2 regions of the Ruminococcus sp. OA3 genome follow, and region 2 is predicted to be linked to the other one. Evidence: predicted binding sites of a transcription regulator. Region 2 holds the regulator's gene; the other holds the start of a gene.

Region 1 (12,130 bases), 2.4 Mb from region 2:
ATATATATATGAAATCATCAAATATTGGCGGGCAGGCAGTGCTGGAAGGAATCATGATGCGCCATGAGGATGTGTATTCGGTGGCGGTACGTAAACCGGACGGTGAAATCGAAGTAAAGACGGAGCCGTATAAAAGCATTATAAAAAGTCCGCTGCTGAAAAAGACGCCGATTGTCCGTGGAGTGTTTAACTTTATAGAATCACTGGTGGTCGGGATGAAATGTCTGACCTATTCCGCAAGCTTTTATGAAGATGAAGAAGAGGAAACGGTGACGCTGACAAGGGAAGAACAGGAAAAGGCGGACGTAAAAAGAGAGAAGCAGGACAAATTGCTGATGTATGGGACGGTTGCATTTTCCATCGTACTGTCGGTGGCTATTTTTATCATGCTTCCTTATTTTATTGCAGGATTTCTGAGGAGTATCACATCATCAGAACCCATTATCGCGATCGCGGAGGCGGTCGTTCGAATCATCATTTTTCTTGGATATATCATGCTGATTTCCAGGATGAAGGATATTCAGAGGGTATTTATGTATCACGGTGCAGAGCATAAGTGCATAAACTGTGTGGAACACGGAATGGACCTGACGGTTGAGAACGTCATGAGCAGTTCTCGGGAGCATAAACGCTGCGGTACCAGTTTCCTGCTGTTTGTCATGGTGGTAAGCATTATTTTCTTTCTGTTTATCAGAGTCTCATCACCGTGGCTTCGTGTAGTGGTTCGTCTGCTGCTGGTTCCTGTCATTGCGGGGGTTTCCTATGAGATTATACGGCTTGCAGGGCGCAGTGATAATAAAATTGTAAATCTGCTCAGCAAGCCGGGAATGGCTCTCCAGAGACTGACAACAAGAGAGCCGGAAGCGGATATGGTAGAAGTTGCGATCGCGGCAGTTGAAGCAGTGTTCGACTGGAGGACGTATTTAACTGCGAATTTTTCAGACGAAGCCTTCCGGGAAGGACAGCCCGAATGAGGACCCTGGGCGAACTTCTCAGGGAAGGAAGACAGTATCTGTCGCAGCGCGGAATAGAAAACGGCGAAGCAGATGCATGGTATTTGTTGGAATACGTATGCGATATCGATAAGAACTATTATTTTATGCATACGGATGATATAATAGAGGAAGCAAAAGAAGAGCAGTACAGACTGCTGGTCGGGCAAAGAAGCCGGCATGTTCCGCTTCAGTACCTGACCCATACAGCTTATTTTATGGGTCTGTCTTTTTGTGTAAATGAACATGTATTGATACCCAGACAGGATACGGAAATCCTGGTTGAGACTGTGCTGGAGAGGATTCCGGAAGATTCACGGGTCCTGGATCTCTGTACGGGCTCAGGCTGTATTGTAGTCAGCCTTCTAAAATACGGCCGTCGCCTTCAGGGCACCGGGTCGGATATCTCTGAGTACGCACTTGAAACAGCGGGAAAAAACGCAGCCAAAAATGGAGTGAATGCCAGGTTTATAAAAAGCGACCTGTTTGAGAACATAGAAGGGCGTTACGATGTAATCGTATCCAACCCGCCGTATATTCGCACGGATGTCATACCGACCCTGATGGATGAAGTGCGCCTTCATGAACCGCTGCTTGCGCTGGATGGAAGAGAAGACGGCCTGCATTTTTACAGGCAGATCATCCTGCAGGCCGGACAATATCTGGAAGAAAATGGACTGCTGGCGTTTGAGATCGGATTTGATCAGGGAGAAGCGCTGACAGAACTGCTCTGTGATGCGGGGTACCGGGATATACAGATCATCCGGGATCTTGGTGGACTGAACCGTGTGGCACTGGGGAAAAAGTGCGGCAAAAGAAAGAAATAACAGGAGGAGAGCATCATGTTTGATAAATTGGAAGATCTTCTGATCCGTTTTGAGGAGATTTTAAGTGAATTGAATGAGCCGACGGTGGCTAACGATCAGACCAGATTCCAGAAGCTGATGAAAGAACAAAGTGACCTGCAGCCGATAGTGGATGCATATAAAGAATATAAGAAGTGTAAGCAGACAATAGAGGACAGTCTTTCCATGTTAGAGGAGGAATCTGATGCGGATATGCGGGAGATGCTGAAGGAAGAGCTGTCTGATGCAAAAAAGAGGACGGAAGAGCTGGAACATACGCTGAAAGTCCTGCTGCTTCCGAAAGACCCGAATGACAGCAAGAATGTAATCGTGGAAATCCGCGGCGGAGCGGGTGGAGATGAAGCGGCGCTGTTTGCGGCGGAAGTATACCGTATGTATGTGAAATATGCCGAATCACACCGCTGGAAAACGGAATTGATCAGTCTGAATGAAAACGGAAACGGCGGTTTTAAGGAAGTCACTTTTATGATCAATGGAAACGGAGCCTATTCACGTCTGAAGTACGAAAGCGGTGTACACCGGGTGCAGCGTGTACCGGAGACTGAATCCAGCGGGCGGATCCATACGTCGACGATCACAGTTGCGATCATGCCGGAGGCAGAGGAAATTGATTTTCAGCTTGATATGAATGACTGCAAATTTGATGTGTTCCGGGCATCCGGAAACGGAGGGCAGTGCGTCAATACGACGGACTCTGCCGTGCGTCTGACACATATACCGAGTGGTATCGTGATTTCATGTCAGGATGAAAAATCACAGCTCAAGAATAAAGAAAAGGCACTCAAAGTGCTGAGGGCCCGCCTTTATGAGATGGAGCTTGAAAAACAGCATGATGCCGAGGCGGAGGCCAGGAGAAGCCAGGTCGGTACGGGGGACCGTTCCGAGAAAATCCGTACCTATAATTTCCCGCAGGGGCGGGTGACGGACCACAGGATTAAACTGACTTTGCATAAACTGGATAACATAATGAACGGAGACCTGGAAGAAATCATTGATAGTCTGATAGCCGCTGATCAGGCTGCAAAACTCAGCAAACTGCAGGATGATTAAAGATCAGGCTGCTGAGGAAAAGAAAAAGCACAGGAGAGAAGTTATGGAGAAGAAAACAGCACTGGTAATCATGGCGGCCGGTATCGGAAGCCGGTATGGAAAAGGTATTAAGCAGCTGGAGCCGGTAGGTCCGAACGGGGAAATTATTATGGATTACTCCATTCATGATGCACTGGAAGCCGGGTTTAATAAGGTTGTGTTTATTATTCGAAAAGATCTGGAGAGCGACTTTAAACAGATAATCGGAAACCGGATTGAAAAGCTGACAGAAGTAGTATATGCATTTCAGGAGCTTCAAGACCTCCCGGAAGGATTTGAGAAACCGGATGACCGAACAAAGCCATGGGGTACGGGGCAGGCGGTTTTGAGCTGTAAAGGGCTGATAAAAGAACCGTTTGTAGTGATCAATGCTGATGATTATTATGGAAAAGAACCATTTGTAAAACTGCATGATTATCTCGTAAGTGAGATGCCCGCAGCGGACGGACACTACGACATTTGTATGGCGGGATTCATGCTTGGAAATACACTCAGTGACAATGGTGGTGTGACCCGTGGAATCTGCCGGATGGATAAAGAAAATAATCTGGTCGGTATTGCGGAGACGAAAAATATTATAAAAACCCCGGAAGGTGCCGGCATCCAGACAGAAGACGGAATTGTTCCGGTTGCTGCTGATGCTAAAGTATCCATGAACATGTGGGGGATGCAGCCTGAATTTCTGGATGAACTGGAGAGTGGATTTGTGAAATTTCTCTCTGGATTATCAGCTGAAGATTCGAAGCAGGAATATCTTCTGCCTACGATAATAGACGGGCTGCTGCAGGAGAAACGTGCAGATGTACACGTGATCAATACCGGTGCACAGTGGTTTGGCGTAACGTACCAGGAAGATAAGGATTCTGTTGTGGAGGCGTTTAGAAAGCTGATTGCCCAAGGAGTCTATCGGGAAAAGTTGTTTGATTAGAGTGATAAGGAGAGGCAGTATGGGAAAATATTTCGGAACTGACGGATTCAGAGGGGAAGCCAACATCGATCTGACGGTAGAGCACGCTTATAAAGTCGGCCGTTTTCTGGGATGGTACTTCGGACGGGAGCATAAGGCACAGATCGTGATCGGCAAAGACACAAGGCGCAGCAGCTACATGTTTGAATATTCACTTGTGGCTGGACTTACGGCGTCCGGAGCGGATGCGTATCTGCTCCATGTTACGACAACGCCGAGTGTATCATACGTTGTGAGGACCGAAAATTTTGACTGCGGCATTATGATCTCCGCAAGCCATAATCCGTTCTATGATAATGGAATTAAAATTATCAACGGTATGGGACAGAAGATGGAAGCGGATGTGGAAGCGAAAATAGAGACGTACATCGATGATGAGATACCGAAGATCCCGCTGGCTGTTAAGGAAGATATTGGACGGACGGTAGATTTTTCAGCGGGCAGAAACCGATATATAGGCTATCTGATTTCATTGCCGACCCGCTCCTTTAAAAATATCAGAGTCGGTCTTGACTGTTCCAACGGAAGTGCATTCTCCATCGCAAAGAGTGTTTTTGATGCGCTGGGCGCAAAGACGTATGTCATTCATAACGAGCCGGATGGCACGAATATCAATCAGGACTGCGGATCGACTCATATCGAAGTTTTGCAAAAATTTGTGAGGGAAAAACATCTTGATGTGGGATTTGCCTATGACGGAGATGCAGACCGCTGTATTGCTGTGGATGAGACTGGCAAAGTGATTGACGGAGATCTGATTTTATACGTATGTGGAAAGTACCTCAAAGAGCAGGGACGACTGGATAACAATACCATCGTAACGACTGTCATGTCTAATCTGGGGCTCTATAAAGCCTGTGACCGTGAGGGCATCCATTATGAAAAGACGGCAGTGGGTGATAAGTATGTCTGTGAAAATATGATGACATACGGTCACAGCCTGGGTGGTGAGCAGTCGGGGCATATTATTTTCAGCAAACATGCGACGACGGGAGACGGGATCCTGACTTCGCTGATGGTCATGGAAGTGATACTGGAAAAGAAGCTGCCGCTTTCCGTGCTTGCATCGGAGGTTGTCATCTATCCGCAGCTGCTGAAAAACGTGCGTGTTGCAAACAAACAGGAGGCCCGTGAGAATTCAAAGGTACAGGAAGTCGTGAAGTCTGTCAGCGAGCAGCTGGGAGAAGACGGACGTATCCTGGTGCGTGAGAGTGGTACAGAGCCTGTCATCCGTGTGATGGTTGAGGCGGAAAATGATGCAATCTGTCAGGAGTGTGTGGACAGAGTGATCCGTGTTATGACGGAAGAAGATTTGATTGTGGGTTAAGAGGAACTGTTCAGATGAGAAAAAAGTGTTTGGTGTTTGCAGCCTGTGTGGTTATCCTTACAGCAGGCTGCGGCAGTTCTGCAAATGAAGAATACTATGATGACGGAATTGCCTGTATGGAAAACAGTGATTATGAGGAGGCCGTTACACTGCTGAATCAGGCGATTGAGCAGGAAGAACGGCTTCCGGAAGCTTACCGGGCGCTTGGCATCAGCCAGTATGAACTGGGAGACAGTGCAGCTGCCATTGCTGCATTTTCAAGGAGCCTGAATTCCCTTGAGAATACAAACGTAGAGTTTGAAAAGGATGTCATGTACTATCTTGCACTGGCACGGAAGAATTATGGGGAGTATGAGAAAGCAGCCGAAGTGTATACGGATGTGTTGAAACTGGAAAAAGATCCGGAGACCTATTTTCTAAGGGGCGGTGTATATCTGGAACTGGAGGATGAGGAACAGGCCAAAAATGATTTTGACAGTGCAGTGGAAGACAGCCGGGATTATGAAATGTATCTGAAAATTTATCAGGCATATGCGGATAAAGGTGATACGATAACAGGAGAAGAGTATCTCCAGAGGGCTCTTGGGTTAAAGCCCAGGGAGGCATCCGATTATTATAACCGGGGCAGGATCTATTATGAACTGAAGGACTATGAGAGTGCCAGGGAAGAGCTGACTCAGGCCATCAATGAAGGGGATGCAGATGCAGTTCTGCTGCTTGGAAAGGTCTATCTGGCGATCGATGATGCGGCCAGTGCCCGAGGCCTCTACCAGGATTATCTGAAAGAGGAAGAAAATCAGGCCAAAGCATATAATGGGCTTGCGATGTGTGATATTTTCGAAAAAAATTATGATAATGCGCTGAGCAACATAAAAAAAGGTCTGGAGTGTAAAGATGCCACGGAAACCCAGAGCTTATTGTTCAATGAGATCGTCGTGTATGAATATATGCTTGATTTTGAGACAGCAAAATCAAAAATGGCAGAATATCTGGAAAGGTATCCGGACGATAAGACTGCCGTGAGGGAAAATGAGTTTTTGAAAAGCAGATAACTGCGCAATGGGGAGCGCAGGTAAGGGGAGAAGTAACCAAAAAAGTTGCATTTTACAAACAGGGGTGGGCTATGCAATTATATGAGTCAAAAAACATTGAAGAGCGGGTCATTTTGATTGGGATTCAGACAGATGCCGGCGACGACACGCAAAAATCATTGCGGGAGCTCGAGGAACTCGTCGAAACAGCCGGAGCTGTTACGGTGGGCGAGGTCATTCAGAAAAGAGAAAACATACATCCGGGAAGCTATGTGGGACCCGGGAAGCTGGAGGAGCTCAGAGAGCTGCTGTATACACTGGATGCTACGGGAATCGTCTGCGACGATGAATTATCCCCGGCACAGTACGGAACTCTGGAAAGTGAACTGCAATGTAAGGTTATGGACCGAACGCTTGTAATTCTGGATATTTTTGCCGGGCGTGCCGTCACAAAAGAGGGAAAACTGCAGGTTGAACTTGCGCAGTTGAAATATCGTGCCGCCAGGCTGGTGGGGCTGCGAAATTCGATGTCCCGTCTTGGAGGCGGGATAGGTACGCGCGGACCCGGTGAGAAGAAGCTGGAGATGGACCGCCGTATGATCCGCAACAGAATCACGCAGCTGAAGCAGGATCTGGAAGAAATGAAACGTCACAGAGAGCTGCTGCGCGGTCAGCGAATAAAGAGTAATCAGAAAGTGGCGGCGATCGTAGGATATACCAATGCAGGAAAATCCACTCTTTTAAATACCCTGACAGGTGCGTCGGTACTGGAAGAGAACAAGTTGTTTGCGACGCTGGATCCGACGACCCGCGTGCTTGACCTGCCGGGCAAACAGCAGATTTTATTGACAGATACCGTTGGTTTTATACGGAAACTGCCGCACCATCTTGTAGATGCATTTAAGAGTACGCTGGAAGAGGCAAAATTTGCAGATATTATTATACATGTGGTGGACGCGTCAAATCCGCAGATGGATGAGCAGATGCATATTGTGTATGATACGCTTCGGCAGCTGGGAATAGAAGGAAAGAAAATTATTACGCTCTTCAATAAACAGGATCAGGTAGACTGTCCTGAAAATCTGAAAGATCTTCAGGCTGACTGTATCATCAGGACATCAGCGAAGACCGGGACAGGCATGGAAGAACTGAAGGAAGAACTGGTGCGCATGCTTCAGGCCGAGCAGATTTATATTGAACGTTTCTATGGATACGACAGAGCGAATGTCATCAGCATGATCCGACAGGTCGGACAGGTTGTGGAAGAGGAATACTATCCGGAAGGTATTTCTGTCAAGGCTTATGTACCGGTGGAAATATATGGAAAAGTGTGATGGAAAAAGTCCGTAAATTTGCGGGAGCCCCTAGAAATGGGGGCTCCCGGTTGTCCAGCATACAATATATGGTATTTTGCGTATTGACGGGTCCGGCATCCTTTGATATGATAGTTCCATAGCGCAGTCAGGGACTTAAGGATTGCAGAGGAGGCAGATGTAATGTTTAAAGTAGAAAAAAGAGACGGAGCCATAGCTGATTTTGAGCTTGCGAAGATTACCGAGGCGGTCGGCAAGGCATTTGAAGCAAATCAAAAGCAATATAGTCAGGATATGCTGGAGATGGTGAGTCTGCGTGTCACCTCTGATTTTCAGAAAAAAATCAAAGAGGATAGGGTTAATGTAGAAGATATTCAGGACAGTGTGGAAAATGTTTTGATACAGTGCGGATATTCTGACGTGGCAAAAGCGTATATCCTGTACAGAAAACAGCGGGAAAAAGTCCGCAATATGAAATCCACGATCCTGGATTACAAAGAGATCGTAAACAGCTATGTCAAAGTGGAGGACTGGCGTGTAAAAGAGAATTCCACAGTAACGTATTCAGTAGGCGGCCTGATTTTAAGCAACAGCGGTGCGGTAACTGCCAACTATTGGCTGTCCGAGATTTATGATCCGGAGATTGCAGATGCACATCGAAATGCAGATCTGCATATTCATGATCTGTCCATGTTGACCGGGTATTGTGCAGGCTGGTCGCTGAAACAGCTGATCATGGAGGGCCTGGGTGGAATAAAAGGAAAGATTACATCCTCGCCGGCGAAACACTTAAGTGTTCTCTGTAACCAGATGGTCAATTTTCTGGGCATCATGCAGAATGAGTGGGCAGGAGCACAGGCATTTTCCTCTTTTGATACATACCTTGCACCGTTTGTTAAGGTAGATAATCTTTCTTATCCGGAAGTAAAGAAATGTATTGAATCATTTATCTACGGGGTCAATACGCCAAGCCGCTGGGGGACGCAGGCACCGTTTTCCAATATTACACTGGACTGGACGGTACCCCAGGATCTTGCAGAACTCCCGGCGATTGTCGGCGGAAAAGAGATGGATTTCAGGTATAAAGACTGTAAGCCGGAGATGGATATGATAAACCGCGCGTTTATTGAGACAATGATTGAGGGAGATGCCAATGGAAGAGGCTTCCAGTATCCGATTCCCACATATTCCATCACATCCGATTTTGACTGGTCGGATACGACGAATAACCGTCTGCTGTTTGAGATGACCGCAAAATACGGTACACCGTATTTTTCAAATTATATCAACAGCGATATGGAACCGAGCGACGTGCGGAGTATGTGCTGCAGGCTGCGCCTGGACCTGAGGGAGCTTCGCAAGAAAACAGGAGGATTCTTCGGTTCAGGTGAGAGCACCGGTTCGGTGGGGGTTGTGACCATCAATATGCCACGTATCGCTTATCTGGCAAAGAACGAAAAAGATTTCTATCAGAGACTGGACCATATGATGGATCTGAGTGCAAGGTCACTTCATGTGAAGCGAGAAGTCATTACAAAGCTGCTGAATGAAGGGCTTTATCCATATACGAAACGATATCTGGGGACTTTTGACAATCATTTTTCAACAATCGGGCTGATCGGTATGAATGAAGTTGGACTGAATGCGAAATGGCTCGGGGGAGATATGACGGATGTGCGTACACAGGAGTTTACAAAAGAAGTGCTGAACCATATGCGCAATAAACTATCTGATTATCAGGAAGAATATGGAGATCTCTATAATCTGGAAGCGACACCTGCTGAATCGACAACGTATCGTCTGGCAAAACATGACCGGGCAAAATGGCCGGATATCAAGACAGCCGGAAGCAAGGGAGACACGCCGTACTATACCAACAGTTCACATCTTCCGGTCGAGTTTACATCGGATATCTTTGATGCACTGGATATCCAGGATGAACTTCAGAGTCTGTATACTTCGGGGACGGTGTTCCATGCGTTCCTTGGTGAAAAACTGCCGGACTGGCAGTCTGCAGCGTCCCTGGTCCGGAAGGTTGCAGAGAATTATACGCTGCCGTACTATACATTATCACCCACTTATTCTGTATGCAAAGATCACGGATATATTGCAGGTGAACATTTTACATGCCCGACCTGCGGACAGCCGGCAGAGGTTTACAGCAGGATCACGGGGTACTATCGCCCGGTTCAGAACTGGAACGACGGCAAGAGTCAGGAGTATAAAAACCGGACAGTATATGATATCGGGAATTCTGCGATAAAGAAATCGAAGAAGGCAGCGGCAGCTGTCATCGATGAGACGGTAGCCGTGGAAAACGGTGAAGGATTTAAATACCTGTTTACGACAAGTACCTGTCCCAATTGTAAAGCGGCGAAGGAGATACTGGAGGGAGAGGCATTTGAAATAATCGATGCTGAGGCGAATCCGGATCTTGCAGCGAAGTATGGGATCATGCAGGCGCCGACACTTGTGGTAGTGGACGGCGATAACATGAAGAAATATGTAAATGCTTCAAATATTCAGAAGTATGTGGAGACACACTGAAGATTTATCTGTAAAAGTCCGGGACAGCGGTTGTGCGTAAGCGCGGAGCAACCGACTTTTATGATTGGTGATGTCTGTTTAGCAATTTGAAAAGAGATGGTTCGGAAGGTGGAAGCCTGGAACCATCTCTTTTGTATTTCGCCAGACACTTTTGACGAGTTTCTGAGACCGTGCTATGAAGAAATCATTCCATTCCTCAGAGAGCGCGGAGTACAGAATGTATTTGTTGATACAGATGGTGATTTTACGAAACTGATTCCGAATTTTACATCATCGGGTGTCGATGGATTCCTGCCCGTGGATGTCAATGCAGGGGTTGACATCGTGGATGTAAGAAGACGGTTTCCGGAGGTGAAATTTATCGGTGGATTCAATAAACTGGAGATTCTGAAAGGACCAGAGGCGATTGACCGGGAATTTAACCGTCTGCGACCTGTGATCCTGCAGGGCGGATATCTGTGCGGTATCAACCATCAGGCGGCTCCGGGGACTCCATATGAATATTATCAGTCCTACATAAAACGTCTGGGCGAAGTCATGGCAGAATGCCGTGGGGAGCACATTATAAAATAAGCCTGTAATACTCTCGTTTCATAATATCATAGATGAAAACACAGGGACCATAAAAGGGGAAATCTTTTTATGGTCCCTGTGTTTTCTTATGTTATATCTGGAATATGGGTAATGAAAAGCGTGAATCTCTTATGTAAAATTTAAGTATACGATAACAAATTAAAATAGTATGGAGGTACATATGGGAACAAAAAAAGCAAATATTTTGTTTTTCTTCACGGATCAGCAGCGCTGGGATACCTGCGGCTGTATGAATCCGAACCTGAATCTTACACCGAATCTCGACCAGCTGGCAGAAGACGGAGCCTGTTTTGAAAAAGCTTACACGTGCCAGCCTGTCTGTGGACCGGCGCGGGCATGCCTTCAGTCAGGGATGTACGCCACAGAAACTGGCAACTATCATAATCTGTGCAGACTGGATCCGGGGTCCTGCGCTCCCCTGGCCGAGTATGTCAACAGAGACGGATATAAAACGGGTTATGTCGGAAAGCTGCATCTGGCACAGACGACAGACGGACCGGTGCCGCCCGAATTTCACTATGGATATAAAGATTACTGGCGGGCAATGGATGTTGTGGAATGGGGCTCGCTGCCCTACGAAGGGGGACTGTACGATGAAAACGGAACTTTAATACCCTACAAAAATCAGTACAGGGTGGATTTTACAACTGATCTGCTTCTGGAGTTTCTGGAACGGGAAAAAGACTCAGAGGAACCTTTCTTTACGATGATGTCATTGATCGAACCGCATCATCAGAACTGTATGTACCGGTATGTTGCACCAAAAGGTTATGCCGAACGGTATCAGAATGCCTGGATTCCGGGGGATCTGGCTGTACGGCGGGGACAGGGAGACTGGGAAAAGAATCTGCCGGATTATTACGGCATGATCAGGAGAATTGATGAAAATCTTGGACGCGTGGTGAAGGCGCTGAAGAAAAACGGTCAGTATGAAAATACATACATTATCTTCAGCAGCGACCACGGGAGCCATTTTCGGACAAGAAACGGAGAATATAAACGTGCATGCCATGATGCGTGCACACATATTCCGCTGGTGGTTCATGGGCCGGGTATTAAAAAAGGCTATCGTGAGAGTGAAAAGCTTGTCAGCCTGATCGACATACCCGCCACGATCCTGGATATGGCAGGAATAAAGAAACCACACCATTATCGTGGAAGATCGCTACTTCCTCTGATGAGAGGTGAAGAGGTCAGCTGGAGAGAGGAAGTGTTTATACAGATTTCAGAATCTCAGGTGGGACGCGCGCTCTGCGATGGAAAATACAAGTATTCCGTGTCTGCTCCGGGAGTCGACGGGTTTGCTGTTCCGGGCGCGGACATATATCGGGAGGAGTTTTTATATGACCTTCAGGCTGATCCGGATGAAAATGTAAATCTAGTTGCAGATGGCAGTTATGAGGG
Region 2 (12,130 bases):
AAAAACGAAAGGATGTAACGGGGAAATGACAAGTGAATTTGCTATCGCAGTGCATGCACTCGTATTTTTAAACCACAAGGGAGAAACGTTGTCCAGCGACGCACTGGCAGACAATGTCTGTACCAATCCGGCCCGTGTGCGAAAGGTGATGGCTCCCCTGAAATCTGCCGGCCTGGTGGGAACCAGGGAGGGGGTAAAGGGCGGTTACTATATGACGATACCGGCAGAACAGCTGACGCTCGCCCAGATCAGCGATGCACTGCGAATACCGCTGATCAAAGCTTCCTGGAAAACAGGAAGTGTGGATAAGGAATGCCTGGTGGCCTCCGGCATGGCCGGGATCATGGACGGTATTTACGGGGAATTAAATGAGCTCTGCCTGTCACACCTGGCTCATATCACAATCCAGGATATCGATGACCAGATTTTTCACCCCCGCAGCTCAACATGATCTGCCACCCTGTCGTTTGAAAAAAGGTGCGGTTCCATAACTTTAGGTCACATCGTTTAACCAGTTATGGAACCGCACCTTTTTTCTGCCTATTGATGATAATTCTCAAGGAAATCCCGCATCTTTTTCATGGATTTTTCCAGTATTTCCACAGCCGGCAGATATACAATCCGGAAATGGTCCGGCTTCTTCCAGTTAAATCCGCCGCCGTGTACAAGCAGTACTCGTTTGCTGCGAAGGAAATCCAGCACAAACTGTTCATCATCCTTAATATTAAACTTATTTGTATCGATCTTCGGGAAGATATAAAATCCGCCCTTCGGTTTCACCGCTGTGATTCCCGGTATATCATTCAGCGCTTCATAAATGTAGTTGCGCTGTTCATAAATCCTTCCGCCCGGCACAATATATTCCTCAACGCTCTGATACCCCCCGAGTGCAGTCTGCACAATTGTCTGAGCAGGCACATTGGAGCACAGACGCATATTGGAGAGCATATTCAGCCCCTCTATATATCCTCGCACATGAGATTTACTGCCGCTCAACACCATCCAGCCAATCCTGAATCCCGCGATCATATGGGATTTGGAGAGTCCGGAAAACGTTACGCAGAACAGATCGGGCGCAAGAGAAGCGATTGATATATGCTCCTCTCCATCCATCACCAGTCTGTCATAGATTTCATCCGAAAAGATAATCAGCTCATGTTCACGGGCAATATCCACGATGTCCTGCAGGACATCTCTGGGATAAAGCGCTCCTGTCGGGTTATTCGGATTGATGATTACAATGGCCTTTGTTTTCTCTGTGATCTTATCCCGTATATCGTTGATATCCGGATTCCAGTCAGACTGCTCATCACAGATGTAATGAACCGCTTTTCCGCCGGAGAGATTTGCTGTCGCAGTCCAAAGAGGATAATCCGGCGCAGGTATCAGGATCTCGTCCCCGTCATTGAGCAGGGCCTGCATGCAGAGTGTAATCAGTTCACTCACACCATTCCCGGTATAAATATCATTCATTCCAACATTCGGGATCCTTTTCAGCTGGCAGTACTGCATGATTGCTTTTCTGGCCGCAAAAATCCCTCTTGAATCAGAATATCCCTGACTGTCACGCACTGACTGACGGATATCAAGGATCACTTCTTCCGGTGCCGAAAAGCCAAACGGCGCCGGATTTCCGATGTTCAGCTTCAGGATCTCAAGCCCGGCTTCTTCCATCCGTCCGGCCTCTTCCACGACAGGTCCCCTGACATCGTACAAAACATTGTCCAGCTTCGCCGATTTATCAAATGTTCTCATCGTCCTTTACTCCCTATGCCAGCATCATACGGTCATTCGCAAATTCTCCGCCGCTGGCCTGTTCAAATTTCTTAAGCAGATCTTCCACCTTCAGCTTTTTCTTTTCTTCGCCGTCCACATCATAGATAATCCTGCCCTCATGCATCATGACCAGACGATTGCCCATACGGATCGCATCCTTCATATTATGTGTGACCATCATCGCAGTCAGCTTCTGTTCCGATATTATGCTCTCTGTCAGTTCCAGCACCTTGGCTGCCGTCTTAGGATCGAGTGCCGCCGTATGCTCATCCAGCAGTAACAGCTTCGGCTGCTGCAGTGCCGCCATCAAAAGCGTCAGCGCCTGCCGCTGGCCTCCGGAAAGCAGACCCACCTTCGAAGTCATACGGTCCTCCAGACCCAGACCCAGAGTTTTTAATTCCTCATGGTACCGCGCTTTTTCCGCCCTGGTGATTCCCCACCGCAGCGTCCTCCGCTGGCCTCTTCGGTATGCCAGTGCCAGATTCTCCTGAATCTCCATCTGTGCAGCCGTGCCTTTCATGGGATCCTGAAATACCCGTCCGAGAAATTTTGCTCTTGCATACTCCGGCTTTCTTGAAATATTCTCACCGTCCAGAATGATTTTCCCGGAATCGATCGGATACACTCCCGCTATCATGTTCAGCATCGTTGATTTGCCGGCACCATTTCCGCCGATGATCGTCACAAAATCCCCCTGCCTCAGATGAAGGTCAATGCCTGTCAGCGCTTTCTTTTCATTGATCGTCCCTTTATTGAACGTCTTCTGTACATTCATTAGTTTTAACATGTCTATTTTCCCCCTTCAGAATAGGATTTTCTGATCCGCAGTTTCTCGATTGCCACCGGTATACACAGTGCAAGCGCAACTATGATCGCTGAAAGCAGTTTCATATCATTTGCACTCATGCCAAGCTGCAATACAATCGCACGAATCAGGAAATAGACAACCGAACCTACAATGGCCGAAGTCAGCTTGCTTCCAAAAGAGCGGAGCCGTCCCATCAGTACGTCACCGATAACTATTGCTGCAAGACCGATCACAATGGCACCCGTGCCATTGTTGATATCACCGTATTTCTGACTCTGACAGACCAGACCTCCTGAAAGGCCAACCAGACCGTTGCTGATCATCAGAGCCAGCATTTTTGTCTTTTTGATGTTGACACCCAGCGCCCTGATCATATCCTCATTGTTTCCTGTGGCACGGAGAGACGCTCCCAGCTCCGTTCCGAAAAACCAGTATAAAAGAGCAATACACAATACCGCGATCACTGCCCCGAGTATCATACTGGCATGAGTCTGTGAAAGCCCTGTCGCCTCCACCATCCATGAAAACACAGTATCTGATTTGAGCAGCGGAATATTGCTCTTTCCACCCATGATCCTGAGGTTTATAGACCACAGGGCAATCTGCGTCAGGATTCCCGCCAGAATTGCCGGTATCTCAAATACCGTATGCAGAAACCCTGTCACACCCCCTGCGATCACACCCGCCACCAGCGATACCAGAAGCGCTGCCACCGGATTCCAGCCATGTGCAACGATCAATGTGGCGCATACGCATCCCCCGAGCGCAAAGCTTCCATCAACTGTTAAATCTGCGATATCCAGAATTTTGAAGGTGATATAAACTCCCAGTACCATAATCCCCCAGAGAATTCCCTGTGATACCGCTCCCTGCATTGAAACAAAAAAACCACTCATATTTTTATCCTCCTACGTGTACGTGGTACCTTTTTTAAGAAAATACTTTCACGAAAACACAATGCTTCTCATTATTCTTTCGTCAAAATCTTTTCAGAGTTGAATAATCTTAAAGAACAGAAATACCAAGGGAGCCGAAGATGGCTCCCTTGGTCCAGTTGTTTTCCACTTTCGATACATTTGCTGCGCCTGTTTCTTACTCTTCGCTCCCTGTATCCAGTGCAGATAAGTCAAGTCCCAGTGCCTGCGCTGTCTCATCATTAACCTGCAGTTCACATTTTGATGCGTCCAGATAACCAATCGGTATTTCTGCAGGGCTCTTTCCATCCACAAGAATCTCTGCTGCCTGCTGTCCTGCCATGTAACCCAACTGATAATAGTCAATTCCGTAAGTAGCCAGACCGCCTTCTGTCACCATTCCGCCCTCACCGCAGATTACCGGCATCTTATTATCGTTAGCAATCATCGCTACCGTTGCCATACCTGCTGCAATAACATTATCCGTAGGAGCGTACAGAGCATCTACTTTTCCGATGGATGATTCTACAACGGACTGGATTTCATTTGATGAGGACACCGTGTAATCTTCGCACTCGATCCCCAGCTCTGCACATGCATCTTTAGCCATCTGCGCCTGAATCGCAGAGTTTGACTCAGCGGAGCAGTACAGAACACCAACTTTTTTCACATCAGGAAGAATCTGTTTCATCAGATCAATCTGTTCTTTAACCGGAGTCAGGTCAGATGTGCCGGTTACATTCCCGCCCGGAGCATCGTTGGATTCAACAAGTCCGGATTCTGCAGGATCTGTAACAGCTGTCAGAACTACCGGAATATCAGATGTTACGCCTGCAACAGCCTGTGCTGCCGGAGTTGCGATGGCAAAGATCAGGTCACTTCCATTATTCACCAGTGTCTGTGCAATTGTCTGGCAGGATGAAGCCTCTCCCGCTGCATTTTGCTGATCCGCCTCATACTGGATTCCCATTTCATCAAGTGCCGCAAAAAAACCTTTGTTGGATGCATCCAGCGCATCATGCTGTACATATTGGATGACACCGATCTTATATACAGTGCCGTCCCCTGTCTCTTTATTTTCTTCTTCAGCTGCGTCATCTGCTGCTTCTGCCGTAGGCGTAGTTTCGGCTGACTCATCTGCAGACTTGCTCTCATCGTTGCTCTTAGATCCGCATCCTGCGAACATTGCTGCCGCCAGCATTGCAGACAGACCAACAGCCAGAATTCTTTTCACTGTCTTGTTTTTCATATGATCCCTCTTTCCTCATTTTCTTTGGCGCTTTGACTCGCTAAAGTGCCAATCAATAACGCTTGAATTATAACATACTCTGACGGAAAGGGCAATCTATTTCAAAATCTTTTTGAGTTCATCCATAAACGTATTTACATCTTTAAACTCGCGATAAACGGATGCAAAACGCACGTACGCAACCGCCTCCAGGTCCTTGAGTTTATCCATCACAATTTCTCCGATCACGGAACTGGGGATCTCGCGTTCCTCCATATTAAAAATCTCAGTCTCGACTGAATCTATAAGGTCCGTTATTCTTTCTGCCGAAATCGGACGTTTATGGCATGCCCGAAGTACACCGGCCTCAATCTTTGCGCGGTCATACTGCTCCCTGTTCTGATCTTTCTTAATCACAATCAGCGGAATGGTCTCAACCTTTTCATATGTGGTGAAACGCTTTCCGCACTCATCACACATCCGGCGTCTGCGAATTGCATTACTGTCTTCCACTGGCCTTGAATCAACAACCCTGGTGTTATCCTGGTTACAAAATGGACATCTCATGCTCTTCCCCCTTTTTCGCTCTCCCATCACACAACTGTGAATATCATAACATTTTTCTTCTCTCTTTGCAAATTATGACAGATAATTTTTCATACTTCGCAGTGCGCTCTTTTCCAGGCGTGATACCTGTGCCTGAGAGATTCCTATCTCAGTTGCCACCTCCATCTGAGTCTTTCCTTCAAAAAACCGAAGCTGAATAATATGTTTTTCCCGTTCATTCAGTCTGTTCATCGCTTCCTGAAGAGACAGATCCTCAATCCAGTTTTCTTCTTTGTTCTTTTTATCGCTGATCTGGTCCATCACATACAGCGTATCTCCGCCTTCAGTATATACCGGTTCGTACAGACTCATAGGACTCTGGATCGCATCCAGCGCATATACGATATCTTCTTTCTGGATTCCTACCTCCTCGGCAATCTCTGCTATGGTCGGTTCACGCAGATTCTGCTTTACGTAGTTTTCTTTGGCGAAAATAGCTTTATATGCAATATCTCTCAGAGAGCGGCTCACACGAATACTGTTGTTATCCCTCAGATAACGCCGGATTTCTCCAATGATCATCGGCACGGCATACGTACTGAATTTGACGTTTAATGTCGTATCAAAGTTATCGATCGCCTTGATCAGTCCGATACAGCCGATCTGGAACAGATCATCGGCAGCCTCATTACTGTTGGAAAAACGTTTGATCACGCTTAAGACGAGACGCAAATTTCCTTTTATATATTTTTCCCTGGCCTCTTTATCCCCCTGTTTGATCTTTCGGAATAATTCTTCTTTTTCTTCATTGCTAAGTATCGGTAATTTTGATGTGTTGACTCCGCATATCTCAACTTTATTAAGCGCCATAACAAGAATCCTCCTAGAAGTTTTTTCTAGTAAAATGGTTCTCATTATGGCGCTTTGCTATGCGCATCCGGCTGAAATTTTACAAAGTTTTAGCCCTTGACAATCAAAAATTTTCCCTGTACCAAAGTAAAAAAAGGTATACTGTCCAGATTTTTCTGCTGTTATCCCTTTTCCCGTTTTTGTGTTGGTCCAGCAATACTGTCAGTCTGTCTTTTTCAAAAAATTTCTCTGCGGTTTCGCTCTCAAATTCCGCTCTCACGATTCCCTGATACGGTTCCTGCATCAGCCACTTTCGAAGAGGGACCGGAAATCCCAGTTTCCGCCTTTTGGATGTCTCCTGCGGGAGATATCCGCCGGAAACACTGCGGAAAAATGATTTCGTCTGTTTACGCGTAACTCTATGCCTTACAGGAACGGAAAATGCTGCTTTCGCGACTTCCTCATCCAGATAGGGAACTCTTACTTCGAGTCCATGTGCCATACTGATATGGTCCGATTTTCTCAGGATATCGCCGCGCATCCAGAAGTTAATGTCTATATACTGCATCCTGGTTATGTCATCAAGGCCTTCTGTTTCGGCATAATATGCCGCTGCAACATCCTGTTCCGTATATGTGACCAGTTCTTTGTTCTTCAGCAGTTCTTTAACTTCCTGGTTTTTGAATATATAGGCATTTCCTATAAAGCGTTCCTCCACGCTCTGTCCGGCCCTGATCAGATATTCCCTGCCTTTAAATGAAAACGGCAGACACTCCATCATTTGCCGCAGGCGGCGCCGTATCTTTGCCGGCACGATACGCACAAATGGTTCCAGCGCCAGTGCAGACTGGTAGATGTTATACCCCCCGAACAGTTCATCTGCCCCCTCCCCGGAATAAACGACTTTAACATCCCTTGCCGCCAGTTCACAGAGATAGTAAAGTGGTATGATAGACGGATCTGCCACCGGCTCATCCAGCGCCTTCAAAACCCAGGGAACCGCCTCCCAATACTCTTCTCGGGTAATGAGTCTGGAATGATTTGTCATCCCGTTGACCCGGCTCAGTTCCTCAGCTTTTTTTGTCTCGTCATATTCGGCTTCCTCAAATCCGATACTGTATGTCTTTTCCATCTTTCCTGCTACAGCCAGAAAAGAAGAGTCTATGCCTCCTGACAAGAAGGAACCAACCTCGACATCACTGAGCTTATGAGCTTCAACAGAATTCAGAAGTGCCTCCTCCAGGCGTTCCTCTGCTTCCTCTCTGCGCATAGTCTCTTCAGCGTTAAATCTGGCTCTCCAGTAACGGTGAATCTGCATCTTTCCGTTTTCGATCATCATATAATGTCCCGGCAGAAGCTGGTAGATACCTTTATAAAATGTTTCTTCAAGCGGATTATACTGAAAAGACAAATAACCCGGAAGTACATTTTCATTCAGCTCTTTTCTCACATCAGGGTGCGCAAGCAGTGCCTTGATCTCCGATCCAAAACAGAATCCATTATTCTGTGTGCAGTAAAACAGCGGCTTGATGCCGAATGGATCCCGTGCGATAAACAGGGTCTTGGATACTGTATTCCACAGTGCAAAGGCGAACATCCCCCGGAGCTTTTTCAAAACATCAACACCATATTCTTCATATCCGTGAAGAATCACTTCCGTATCGGCATCTGTTGTGAATACATGTCCTTTCCGCTGCAGTTCTTCCTTCTGCTGCAGATAATTGTAGATCTCACCATTGTAGACCAGGACAAGTGTTTCGTCTTCATTCCACATTGGCTGTCTGCCGTTGTCAAGTCCTATGATGGAAAGCCGGCGCATGGCAAGAGCGATCTCCTCATCAACGTAATACCCGTCATCATCAGGACCTCTTGTAATGATTCTGCTGTTCATTTTTTTTAAAGCAGTTTCGTTTTTTTCATACTTCCCCTCGGAAAGAAATCCGGTTATTCCACACATTACTTTCTCCCTTTTCATACGTACTTTTAAACACACTGTTTTTATTATAACAATTCTGCCCTTTAAACAATATAGAAATTATCTTAAGAATTATAAACTTTTTCTATTAAAATTACATATACTATAAAAACGGCATTGAGGTGGTCGCTTTGCGCCTTTTTGAACTGCGACAAAAAGAAGTTATCAATATCTGCAACTGTAAAAGCCTCGGCTGCCCGGTCGACCTGGAATTTGAATGTAAAAGCGGCCGTATTACCGCATTGATCATCCCCGGTCCCGGCAAGCTGTGGGGGCTCATGGGCCGGGACTGCGAATATGTGATTCCATGGGAGTGCATTAAACAAATCGGAGATGATATTATTCTTGTTGAAATCCGCGAGGATGTATGTCTGAAGAGGTTTTAACCGTGCCGCGGCTGAATTTCCTTCCTGCGAATCCTGTGATTATCATAATGCAGGATGATACATAAAGTATTCAGCAACTTGTTTTCAAATTGTTATTTCTGACAGTGATAAAGGGCTGCAGTTCCGTTTTCGGCGGAACTGCAGCTTACTGCTGGCAGCAGATGTATCCTCAGGAAAATCCATATCCCGGTATGTTATTATTAACAAACGTGGCAGCCTCCAGCGCTGGAAATCCCGATATCACGATATCGGTAACAACGGGATGTGAAGCGTGGTTATCAGGGAACTCAAAATAAAGTGTATATTCATCACCGTTATAAACTGCACGCGTCCCGCCATCTGCAAATTCCGCGGTATGTTTCTTAAAAATCAACGACCGCTCACCCGTCATCCCACCTACTTTATATGCTGTAAAATCAAAAGATGTATCTGTAATATCTGAAATATCAACTTCACAGTAGTCATCCTCAATATACAGCCCGTCAACGACTTTTTCCTCATCAAAGCCTGTAACTACACTGTCAAAGTACGTCCCTTCATATAACTGGACTTTAGCACTCACCGCAGATTCCCTGTCGTGATTCTCCGCGGGCACTTCAGCATCTTCCGGTGAGTCCTTCTCTTCGTCAGCCGTTATGACTTCCGGCTGCTGAGTCGTTTCCGCTTCCGGTGTCTGCTGTACATCCAGGGTCTGTTCCGGTGTCTTCTTGGCTTCCCGGGTCTGTTCTGGTTTGGGCAATTTTTCACCCGTTTTTTCTCCCTGGTCCGCCGAAGACGTATCTTTCACACCCGTATCAGAGCCGGACTGTACTTTCCCGGTCACCGGTGCGCTGGGAGCATCTGTTTCCCCTTCATTTTTGTTCACAGAACATCCCACCAGAACATTGGCAACCACTAAGACAAACGTGAGCATCAAAATTGGAATGATTCCCTTTCTTAACTTCGCAGCTTTCATCATATACCAGATCCTTTCTTTAAATGCCGCCTTACTGTCATTCAGGCTTGCGGTGAGATAGTGTGAATTCCCTGAAGCTGCTGTTTTCAGCAGCAGCCTGTTATAGACTGCGTGATCACTCTTCGGATATCCGGCTATTACATAACAATCACAGATGTATTCGATATCTTTGTCCGCTTCCCTTATCATCCAATGCAGCAGCGGATTGAACCAGTAGACCGTATCGACAATCAGCAAAAACATCTTATACCACAGGTCTTTATGCCGGTAATGAAACAGCTCATGTTTCAAAATCAGTTCCAGTTCCCGGTCTGTGTAGGGAACATCCGGCAGATAAAGATACGTTCTTCCAAGCCCTGCTAAAACAGGCGACTGCACTCTCGGATTCATCATCAGTTTCGGTACTCTTTTGATATGTTTCTCAGTACATGCCGCACGGTATATTTTAGTTATTTTGCTGTTTTTCACCGGCATTCCCCAGCGTCTAAGCCTATCGAGCGAACGGTAATATGAGATAAGCCTGCCAAATGCCAGAAATAAGAAACCGGTCAGCCAGATATAACAAAAATAAGTCAGTATATCCGTCAGCGTAAGCGCAGGTTCTTTCTGCTCATAAGTGTTGCCGCTTAGTCCCGCTTCTTTTTCCTGCACCTGAGACACATCCGCCAAAGGCGTGTTCCCCACTGTATGATGTACTGTGCCAGGGGTATTATCCTGCTGCCTGATCTCCAGTCTTACAACTGCCCGTTCATTCGAAATATTAACCGGAAACATCAAAAATAATGAGATCAGCAGCCACATGGTATATTTCCACCGGACAGAATATCTGCCTTTGAATACACGTGAAAGCAGTATGACTGCAAGAATACAGGCTGCAGCGAATATATTAACTTTTAAAATATGAAGAATCGTATTAACCATACACTGACCCCCTCGTGTTCTCTTACCTCGTTTTTCTCTAATCTCTGTGCTTTTCCAGTTCTTTTAAGAAGTCATTTAATTCATCCAGATCTTCTTCGGCAATCTGATTCCCCTGATACAGGGATGCCACAAACTTTTTAATGGAATTTCCATACAGTTTCTCCAACACAGTTTTACTTTCATTCTGCAGATACTCTTCCTGCCGGATGACCGGAGAGTACAGGTTACTTTTTCCCTGCTTTTCAATTTTTACAAATCCCTTTTTCTCCAATCTGGTCAACAGCGAAAGAATCGTTGTCGGTGCAAGGTCCTTCTTTTCATTTACGACAGCCTCAATCTCCATCCGGCTCATCCTGTCATGTCCGTTCCACAGCACAATCATAATATCCAGCTCTGAGTCGGGCAGTCTTTGATATTTGCTCTTCATACTGTTTTCCCCTTTTCCCATGCATATTTCTATTCTTCTACATATGTAGAACTTATTTCATTCTACACCTGTAGAAGAAATTTGTCAATGATTATTAAGTACAGGGCGTGAAAAAATCCCGCTTGCGGGATTCTTTTTCTGCGGCGGGTTGCTTCAGCGACATGATTCCCTTTTGCCACGGTGCGATCCTGTGAAACAAAAAACGGCCTGCCCCAGGGCAAGCCGTTAAACTGCAAAAAATCATTTCCCAGTCAATATTATATGCCATTCATTATGAACGTCACTCATATCTCACAATCTCTTTCTTCAGCCGCTTCATAATGCGTTTTTCAAGTCTTGAGATATAGGACTGTGAAATACCAAGCATATCCGCAACCTCTTTTTGTGTCTTTTCCTTACCGTCCGGTGACTGCAGACCATACCGCAGTTTAATAATGATCTGTTCCCTGTCAGACAGTTTGCTGATGGCTTTTCCCAGCAGCTTACACTCTACTTCGTGTTCGATATCGCGGTAGATCACATCCTCATCTGTCCCCAGAATATCTGACAGCAGCAGCTCATTCCCATCCCAGTCCACATTCAGCGGCTCATCAATGGACACTTCCATTTTTGTTTTATTGTTTCTTCTAAGATACATCAGGATCTCATTTTCTATGCAGCGCGAGGCATAAGTTGCAAGTTTGATCTTCCTGGTCGGATTAAATGTATTGATCGCTTTGATCAGGCCTATGGTCCCGATGCTTATCAGGTCTTCCACACCCACACCGGTATTGTCAAATCGCTGTGCGATGTACACCACAAGCCGCAGATTATGTTCTATCAGTTCATCCCTGGCTTCCTTGTCCTGCTGGCTGCCCAGGTTCTCAATAACGACCGCCTCCCGCTCTGCATCCAGCGGTGCCGGCAGTACATCAGTTCCTCCAATATAAAAAATTTCTCCCGGTTTTTTAAAGATCATTCTCGAAAATCCAGGAAACATCCCAAACCGAACACGGTTCGGCAATACAGCATGTATCATATTCTTTCCTCCTAACCGTCTACCAGATCCGGATTTAAAATCATCTGGCACTGTCCTGCAAACGACCGGTGGCCCTTTGCCAGTGCGATAACCGGCTGATCGACTGTCCTGCTCATAGTTTCATTTTTTACCACCAGGGAATCCAGCGTGACCGCAAGTATGACTCCCTGTGTACACCCCACACTTTGGAACGGGATGTAATGTGGATGGAACTGCAGCAGTTCGTCCTGTGAGAACAGACTTTCCACTACGCTTTCATCCACAATGGATACCGGTTTTTTCGATATTGTATCGAACAGCCGGTTTCCGGTGTCATATAGTCCCTTG

The links. Region 2 encodes NrdR, which represses ribonucleotide reductase genes. Its sites were predicted from a motif close to CACNANATNTNGTG; they were not measured.
Region 1: the regulator NrdR is predicted to act here: its motif matches at 7,667-7,680, upstream of MCG98_RS18385 (ribonucleoside triphosphate reductase).

What each region holds. Positions count from the first base shown of each region.
Region 1 is NZ_JAKNTO010000001.1:3,985,820-3,997,949, reverse strand. Features, by position in the region: gene MCG98_RS18420 (DUF1385 domain-containing protein) at 9-974, shown strand; gene prmC (peptide chain release factor N(5)-glutamine methyltransferase) at 971-1,819, shown strand; gene prfA (peptide chain release factor 1) at 1,835-2,908, shown strand; gene MCG98_RS18405 (sugar phosphate nucleotidyltransferase) at 2,952-3,875, shown strand; gene glmM (phosphoglucosamine mutase) at 3,895-5,241, shown strand; gene MCG98_RS18395 (tetratricopeptide repeat protein) at 5,256-6,293, shown strand; gene hflX (GTPase HflX) at 6,365-7,606, shown strand; gene MCG98_RS18385 (ribonucleoside triphosphate reductase) at 7,769-10,132, shown strand; gene MCG98_RS18380 (uroporphyrinogen decarboxylase family protein) at 10,229-10,705, shown strand; gene MCG98_RS18375 (sulfatase-like hydrolase/transferase) at 10,887-12,130, shown strand, end outside.
Region 2 is NZ_JAKNTO010000001.1:1,548,050-1,560,179, reverse strand. Features, by position in the region: gene MCG98_RS07065 (4Fe-4S binding protein) at 1-29, shown strand, start outside; gene MCG98_RS07060 (Rrf2 family transcriptional regulator) at 26-451, shown strand; gene MCG98_RS07055 (aminotransferase class I/II-fold pyridoxal phosphate-dependent enzyme) at 541-1,755, opposite strand; gene MCG98_RS07050 (ABC transporter ATP-binding protein) at 1,769-2,563, opposite strand; gene MCG98_RS07045 (ABC transporter permease) at 2,566-3,480, opposite strand; gene MCG98_RS07040 (ABC transporter substrate-binding protein) at 3,677-4,747, opposite strand; gene nrdR (transcriptional regulator NrdR) at 4,844-5,293, opposite strand; gene sigG (RNA polymerase sporulation sigma factor SigG) at 5,366-6,142, opposite strand; gene asnB (asparagine synthase (glutamine-hydrolyzing)) at 6,246-8,078, opposite strand; gene MCG98_RS07020 (YlmC/YmxH family sporulation protein) at 8,228-8,482, shown strand; gene MCG98_RS07015 (M56 family metallopeptidase) at 8,652-10,358, opposite strand; gene MCG98_RS07010 (BlaI/MecI/CopY family transcriptional regulator) at 10,396-10,785, opposite strand; gene sigE (RNA polymerase sporulation sigma factor SigE) at 11,066-11,764, opposite strand; gene MCG98_RS07000 (sigma-E processing peptidase SpoIIGA) at 11,815-12,130, opposite strand, start outside.